Regions from separate parts of the Mesorhizobium sp. ESP-6-2 genome, predicted to be linked through region 2. Evidence: predicted binding sites of a transcription regulator. Region 2 holds the regulator's gene; the other holds the start of a gene.

Region 1 (4,213 bases), on a different contig from region 2:
GGCCGAAATCACGATCATCTGCAAACCCATCGGAACGCCCTTGAAGACGACGACGCGCAGCAAGGCGGGGTCCGGCCGCAGCAGCGCCAGATTGGCGCCGGCCAGACGCAGCGGATGCTTGCGGACGTAGAGCACGATCAGGATGGCAATGACGCTCACTGTCTGGCCCACAAGCGTCGAGGTTGCCGAGCCGGCGATGCCGAGCTCTGGAAACGGCCCGATGCCGCGGATGAGCAGTGGGTTCAAGATGATGTCGAGCACGACGGCGAGCGCCATGAAAAAGAACGGCGTGCGCGAATCGCCGGCGCCGCGCAGCACCGTCATGACAAAGGACAGAAGGTTCATCATCGGCACCGCGACGAAGATGATGCGCAAATAGGAGCGCGCCAGCGGCAAGGCGTCGGGCGGTGTGCCGAGCGCGCCCAGAATGGCGTCGACCCAGATCCAGCCGCAGACGGCGAACAGCACCGAGACGAAGAAGAAGAAGGTGGCGCTGGTACCAACGATGCGGCGTGCCTCGGGGAGATCGCGGGCGCCGACCGATTGCGCCACCAGTATCGTAGCCGCCATGCCGATGCCGAACACCGTGCCGAGGATGAGGAACAGCACCAGATTGGCATTCGAGGTGGCGGTAAGCGCGGATTCGCCGAGGAAGCGGCCGACCCAGACAGCGTTGACCGAGCCGTTGAGCGATTGCAGCACGTTGGAGCCGAGCACCGGCAGGGCGAACAGCAGGAGCGTGCGCGGAATGGGGCCGCTGGTCAGGTCACCGGTGCGCCGGCGCGCGGGCATCTTTTCATCCATGGCGGGCAATCCGGCAAAGCTGGTTCTTTTGAGTCCGGCACGCAGGATACCGCAGGCCCGACCGGGATGCACCCTTGCGAAAGGAGCGACGGCGGGCAAGGCATGCCGTCATGCATCCGATCATGCTTGTCGGGCCGGAGGCGCCGCCTGGCGCCTCCGGTAAGATGTTTACTTCCTGGCGAGGCCGGGAAGCGTGACCTGATAGACAAGGAACATGGTGTCGACATCGGCGCCGTCCTCGGCCTTGTAGGGCGCGCCGACCTGGAAGCCGTCCTGGGCGAGGAAGTCGTTGTCGTTGGCGACAAACAGGAAATAGTCGTCGGGCAGCTTCGGATCGAGCACGCTCGCCAGCGACATCGCCTCCCACTTCTCCGAGAGGTTGTCCTTGTCGTTGGGCGCGCCATTGTGCAGGCCGAAGCGGGCAAGCTCGGCCTTGTCGTTGATGTCGATGAACGGCGTCAGCCTTGCCGGCGTCACCGACGGATCGAGCACGCCCTTGGGCGCCACCGGCTTATCGGCGGCATCGAAGGGACCGCCGGCGATGTCGGTCGCGCCGGAAAGGTCGACAATGTCGATCTTGCGATACAGCGACTCCTCGCCTTTCAGGCCCTGGCCGTTGCCGCTGTCGCGCGCCAGAATCAGGAAAGCGGTATCCGACAGCGCCACGATCTCGCTTTGCGCAGCCACCTTGGTCTTGCCCTTGGCGTCCTTGAACACCGGCAGCGGCACGACGTATTCATGTGCCAGCTTGAGATGGGCAAGATCGGAGGCGTCATAGACCAGCGCCCTGGTGTTCTGGCGCGTCGAGGCCGAATCGCCGCCGTCCTGCCGGGTCGCCGACTGCAAAACCGCGATCACGAACTTGCCGTCCGGCGTCATTGCCATGCCTTCGAGGCCCTGATTGTTCTGGCGGCCGGTCTCGGGATCCTTTGGATCGGGTTCGGCAGCACCTGGGCCCGGATTGTCGGAAGCAAAATTGGCCGTGCCGTGGCGCATCGGCACGAGCGCGGCCGGAGGCTGGGTCGCCGACATCAGACGGCCGTCGGCGGAGAAGCGGTAGATGTCGGGACCGTATTCGTCGGAGACGAGCATGGTGCCGTCGGGCAGCCGCACGATCGCCTCGTTGTCGAGCGCGAGCTTGCCGTTATCGGCCTGCGGCAGGACAGGCATGTCGCCGGCGGCGGGACGCACGCCGTTCAGCGGGTCGAGACCGCTGGCGTCGGCACCCTTGTCGTCGGTCAGGAGCATGGTGTCGGCGAGCGTCGCCTTGACGCCGGTCTGCTCCTGGCCGGCCGCGGGCGCGGCACCTGGCGCCGCCGGGGCGAACTCGATGTTGATGGTGTTGAGGCGCGGGCGGTAGTCGGTGGTGCCGACGACGTTATAACCGCGGTCGGGCAGCAGCCACAGCGAACCCTTGTAGGTGCCGGCATCATGCGTCCAGCCCGCGGTGTCGATCGACATGCCGGAACCGGAGCCGAAGGTCTCGCCGAACCTGTCGCGCTGGCCGGCCGGGATGCGGCCAACCCCCACCAGCCCCTTGTTGACGAAACTGGCGCCGCCGACGCTGGCCGCGCTGTCGGCGAAGGCGGGCAGCGAAACGGCCGAAGCCGCCAGCGCGGCGGCCAGCAGCCGCAACGAGAATGAGCGTAGATGCGTCATGGATATCCCCTTGATGACAAAGTGCCGGGACGGCGGAATATTGAGGTTGCCTTGGGGGCGGCGAGGCTGCCGCCCTGGAGGGCCGCTTGTGCCCTCGGCAAGCGGTCTAAGGCGCGAACATGATGCTTGCATGACAGTTGGTGACGCATTCGCGTCGGCCCGCCGCGACGCTGCTGGGGAAGTGCAGCCGCGCCGGAAATCGATCGTTCCGACACAGGTTCGACGTGTCCAGGAGCTGTTCGCAGCACTAGACGCTTATGTACATTACGCATATCGTGCCGGTTTCTGACAGTCCGGGGGGAAAGCCTTGAAATCTCACTACCGCGGCGCGTCGGCTTCTCACCTCCGGCCGCTTTGGCCACACGATCGGCAAGAGCGTCGCGCTGGCGTTGGTGGATGACGATTTTGCCGAGGAAGGAACGGCGCTTTGCGTGCACATTGTCGGCACGGAGCGGCCGGCGCGTGTCATTCCGGCTTCGCCTTATGATCCCTTGGGCAAGGCGATGCGGCAATGGGGAGGTTTCCGGATGATCGATGACGCGGCACGCGAAAGCAGGCGCGAGCGCCGACGGGGACGCATCGGCGAGGCCGGCAGCGAGAGCAGCCGCCGGCCCAATTACCGCTCGCTGAAGAACCCGTTCCTGCCGCAGCCGATCTTTTCGGACGATCAGGTCGCCTCGATTCACGACACGGCGCTGCGCGTGCTGGAAGAGCTGGGCATCACGGTTCTGCTGCCGCAGGCGCGCGACCTGCTCGCCCGCGCCGGCGCCTTGGTCGACCCCGACACCGACATGGTGCGGATCGGCCGCGACATGGTGGCGGCTGCGTTGGCCTCGGCGCCGCGGTCGATCCACGCTCATGCCGGCGCACGTGCCCGCGACCTGCCGCTCGAACTGGGTTCGATGACTTTCCTGGCTGGGTCCGGCGCGCCGAACGTCACCGATCTCGAGCGCGGCCGGCGGCCCGGAACGCTGGCCGCCTTCGAGGAACTCATCAAGCTGGTGCAGCATTTCGACGTCCTGCATATGCTGGGACCCTGTATCGAGCCGCAGGACATCGACAACCGTTTCCGCCATTACGCCGTCAACCGGGCGCAACTGACCCTTTCGGACAAGTTCCCGTTCGTGTTCGCGCGAGGCACTCCGCAGGTCGACGACAGCTTCGAGATGATTCGGCTGGCGCGCGGGCTGTCCGAAGACGCGTTTCGCTCGGGCGCCCATTGCTACACCGTCATCAACACCAATTCGCCGCGCCAGCTCGACATCCCGATGGCGCAAGGCATCATCGACTTCGCCAGGGCTGGGCAGGTCCTGATCATCACGCCTTTCTGCCTGGCGGGTGCGATGGCGCCGATCACGGTGGCCGGCGCGCTGACGCTGCAGCATGCCGAGGCGCTGGCCGGATTGACGCTGGCGCAGATCGTGCGGCCGGGCGCGCCTGTCGTCTACGGCTCCTTCTCCTCCAATGTCGACATGAAATCGGGCGCGCCGGCCTTCGGCACGCCGGAGCATATCAAGGCGACGCTGGGGGCCGGCCAACTGGCGCGCTTCACCGGCCTGCCGTGGCGTTCGGGCGGCGGCAGTGCGGCCAACATCTCCGATGCGCAGGCGGCGCATGAGACTCAGTTCGCGTTATGGGGCTCGGTGCTGGCGGGCGCCACCGTGTGCATCCATGCCGCCGGCTGGCTGGAGGGGGGCTTAAGCGTTTCCTTCGAAAAGCTGGTCACCGACATCGAGGCGTTGCAGACGGT
Region 2 (4,213 bases):
GCTCTTCACCGCGCTCAACAATCAGTTCTGGTCGAGCAATCTCAACGCGCCGATGGCCAGCCTGCCCGTCACCATCTTCCAGTTCGCTCTCAGCCCCTATGAGGAATGGCAGCAGCTGGCGTGGACCGGCGCACTCATAATCACCCTTACGGTTCTCGGGCTGAGCATCTTCGCCCGCAGCCTTACCGGACGCAGAGAGGACAGATGAAACCGATGTTGTCCACCGAGTTGAACACGCCCGAAGTCGCGGTCGAGAAAGCCAAGATCGAGGTCAAGAACCTCAATTTCTACTACGGCCAGTCGAAGGCGCTGAAGGATATCAGCCTGTCGCTGCCTGAGCGCAGCGTCACCGCCTTCATCGGGCCTTCGGGCTGCGGGAAGTCGACGCTGCTGCGCGTCTTCAACCGCATCTACGAGCTCTACCCGAAGCAGAGCGCCGAGGGCCAGGTGCTGCTCGACGGCCAGAACATCCTCGACCGGTCGCAGGACCTCAACCTGCTCAGGACCAAGATCGGCATGGTGTTCCAGAAGCCGACGCCGTTCCCGATGTCGATTTACGAGAACATCGCGTTCGGCGTCAGGCTCTATGAGAAGCTCAGCAAGGCCGAGATGGACGGCCGTGTCGAGCAGGCGCTGAAGCGCGCGGCACTGTGGAGCGAGGTCAAGGACAAGCTCAACGCCAGTGGCCTCAGCCTTTCGGGCGGCCAGCAGCAGCGCCTCTGCATCGCCCGCACGGTGGCCGTGAAGCCAGAGGTCATCCTGCTCGACGAGCCTGCCTCGGCACTCGATCCGCTGTCGACCGCCAAGATCGAGGAACTGATCGACGAGCTGCAGGCCGATTATACGATCGTAATCGTCACCCATAACATGCAGCAGGCGGCGCGCGTATCGAAGCAGACCGCCTTCATGTATCTGGGCGAGCTGGTCGAGTTCGACCGCACGGAGAAGATCTTCACGTCGCCCCGCGAGAAGCGCACGCAGGACTATATCACCGGCCGCTTCGGCTGATCCCACGCACACGAGGACCAAGATCATGGCCGAACATACAGTCGCAGCCTTTGACGAAGATCTCGGACAGATCAGCAGGCTGATCCGCGACATGGGCGATCTCGCCTCATCGATGGTCGGCGGCGCCACCAAGGCGCTCCTGAATTCCGACAACGCGCTCGCCCAGCGCGTCGTCTCCGACGACGCGATCATGGATGCGCGCCAGCGCGAACTCGACGACCGCGCCATCACCCTGATCGCCAAGCGGCAGCCCATGGCGGACGATCTGCGCCATGTCGTCGGCTCGATCCGCATGGCGGGCGATCTCGAACGCATCGGCGATCTCGCCAAGAACATCGCCAAGCGCGTCGGCACCGTCGGCCTGGCCGCCACGCCGCGCAACCTGTCGCACTCCATCGATGTCATGGCGCAGCTGGTGCTGATCCAGGTGCAAGGGGTGATCGAGGAGTATGCGGCGCGCGATTCCGCGGCACTTGCCAAGCTGCGCGCCGACGATGAACGCATCGACGTCAAATACACATCGGTGTTTCGCGAGCTGCTGACCTACATGATGGAGGATCCGCGCAACATCACCGCCTGCACGCATCTTTTGTTCTGCGCCAAGAATCTCGAGCGCATCGGTGATCACGTGACCAACATTGCCGAAAATGCCTATTATGTGCTGACCGGCACGCAATTGCCCGCCAATCGCCCGAAGCAGGACGAGACGGCGATGTCGGCGCCAGCGGCGTGACGGCAGGGGTGACCAGTCGATGATCGCGCCACGCATCATGGTGGTGGAGGACGAGGAGCCGCTGGGTGTGCTGCTCCGCTACAATCTGGAATCGGAGGGTTATCAGGTCGAGGTGGTGACGCGCGGCGACGAAGCCGAGATCCGCTTGCAGGAGAATGTCCCTGACCTTCTTGTGCTCGACTGGATGGTGCCGGCGGTTTCCGGCATCGAACTCTGCCGCCGTCTCCGGATGCGGCCCGAGACCGAGCGGCTGCCGATCATCATGCTGACGGCGCGCGGCGAGGAAAGCGACCGGGTGCGCGGTCTCTCCACCGGCGCCGACGACTATCTAGTCAAGCCGTTCTCAACCCCGGAATTCATGGCACGCGTCAAGGCGCTGCTGCGCCGCGCCAAGCCCGAAGTTCTGTCCAGCGTGCTCAAGGTCGGCGACATCGTGCTCGACCGTGAATCGCACCGGGTCTACCGCAAGAAGAGCGAGATCCGGCTCGGGCCGACCGAGTTCCGCCTGCTCGAATTCATGATGCGCCACCCGGGCCGCGTGTTCTCGCGCAGTCAGCTGCTCGACAATGTCTGGGGCGAAACGATCTATATCGACGAGCGCACGGTGGACGTGCATGTCGGCCGGCTGCGCAAGGCGGTCAACAATGGCCGCATGCCTGACGTGATCCGCACCATTCGGGGCGCGGGGTATGCGATCCGCGAAGACTAGGGATATGTCACGCAACGTTCTCGCCTATGCCTGATTTCGCTTGTGCCCCCGGCGCGAAAATTTCCTGGTCGACGAAGGTCAGCGCGCGCATGGCGCAACCCTCGCGGATCAGCGGCAGTTCGTTCGGCTCGGTGTCGAAGGAAATCGATTTCGAGTGCTGGCCGCCGGCGGTCTGGGCGATCGCCTCGCGCAATGCCGGCTCGATCAGGTCGAAGGCGGCCGCGCTGACGCCGACCATGGCGACCGGCGCCGGATCGATCAGGGCGAACAGGCTGCCAAGGCCATAGCCCAGCGCCTCGCCGGCCTTGCGGTAGGCTTCGCGCTCCGGCCCGTCCTTTTCGCGCGCCGAGGCCGCCAGGGTGCGCATGTCGGCGTCGCTGACGTCGACGGGCTCGGTGTCCTCGCCAAGCTGCCTAGCGTTGCGCCAGATGGCATAGTTCCCGGCATAGGCCTCGACACAGCCGCGCCGCCCGCAGCGGCAGAGCGCCCCGCCGGGGCGATGGATCATGTGGCCGAACTCGCCTCCGGATGAATGGGTGCCGGTGAACAGTTCACCCTTCAACACCAGGCCCATGCCGATGCCGTGCGACAAAAGGATGGCGATGAAGTCGTCGCGGTAGCGCTGGGGATCGCGCCAGCGCAGCGCCACCGCCATCATGTTGCAATCGTTCTCCATGGTGGCGGGAATGCCGAACTCGGTCTCCAGTATGTCGGCGAAGGCGATGTCGGTCTGCGGCGTGATCGGCGACCACAGCATGGTGCGCGCATCCGTGTCGGTGATGCCCTGGATCGCCAGCGCGATACGGGCGATGCTGCCGACGTCGAGGTCGGGATCCTCGAACCGCCGCCTGACGATGGCCACACATTCGCCGATCAGCGCCTCGCGCGACAGGGTCAGCGTGTCCAGCCGGCGCTGCTCTTCAGATATCACCTGGCCGGCATAGTCGATGACTGCGACGGAGAGGAAATTCAGCGACAGCACCACGGTCATCACAGCCGCGGCTTCAGGGTTGAGGCTGAGACCGACCTGCGGCCGGCCGCGTTTCAGCGCACCGGCCTCGCTCGGCTTGCTCTGCGCCAGGATGCCTTCGCCAATCAGGTCGGAGGAGATCGCCGATATGGTGGAATGGCTGAGCCCGGTGGTCGCGGCAATCTCAGTGCGCGAGGGCTGCCCGGCACGGCGCACGGCTGCGATCACCATCGCCCGGTTGCGTCGGCGCAGATCGTCGTGGCGGATTCCGACCGACATTCTTCTCGCATCCTCCCGGTCGCCGCGTTCTCTCCCCAGGCCTCGACGACCGTCAAATACTGGCAGAACCGGCCTTGGCTGTCATTATTTATTCCGGAGCTCGAAAAAAATTCCCGAGGACATCAAAATACATCAGAATCGGCGTTGACAGCGTTCCGACGATGGATCAGTGTTTTTTCGAGGCTCGAAAAAATAGAGCCTTTTGTGCCGGCCTAAGGGCCTGTTTGGTCGCGCCATACGCGGCGCAGGGAGGATTAAGATGAAGAGATTCACAGCCGCTATCCTGGCGGGTGTCGCCATGTCGCTGACGCTCGCGTCGGTCGCGCAGGCGAAGGACAAGGTCATCGGCGTTTCCTGGTCGAACTTCCAGGAAGAGCGCTGGAAGACCGACGAGGCCGCCATGAAGAAGGCGATCGAAGCCGCCGGCGACAAGTATATTTCCGCCGACGCCCAGTCCAATCCCGGCAAGCAGCTCACCGACGTCGAGAGCCTGATCTCGCAGGGCGCCAATTCG

The links. The regulator PhoB, encoded in region 2, activates phosphate uptake and scavenging genes when phosphate is short. The targets are predictions, from matches to a motif close to TGTCATNNANCTGTCAT.
Region 1: a site for PhoB is predicted at 2,583-2,599, ahead of LB532_RS06685 (esterase-like activity of phytase family protein). Genes of this name have one in related genera too.

The regions. Positions count from the first base shown of each region.
Region 1 covers NZ_JAIUGT010000002.1:346,099-350,311, forward strand. Annotated here, with positions in the region: gene LB532_RS06680 (MATE family efflux transporter) at 1-804, opposite strand, end outside; gene LB532_RS06685 (esterase-like activity of phytase family protein) at 973-2,463, opposite strand; partial or broken gene LB532_RS06690 (trimethylamine methyltransferase family protein) at 2,814-4,213, shown strand, end outside.
Region 2 covers NZ_JAIUGT010000001.1:85,112-89,324, reverse strand. Annotated here, with positions in the region: gene pstA (phosphate ABC transporter permease PstA) at 1-208, shown strand, start outside; gene pstB (phosphate ABC transporter ATP-binding protein PstB) at 205-1,008, shown strand; gene phoU (phosphate signaling complex protein PhoU) at 1,034-1,741, shown strand; gene phoB (phosphate regulon transcriptional regulator PhoB) at 1,761-2,450, shown strand; gene LB532_RS00415 (ROK family protein) at 2,458-3,699, opposite strand; gene xylF (D-xylose ABC transporter substrate-binding protein) at 3,959-4,213, shown strand, end outside.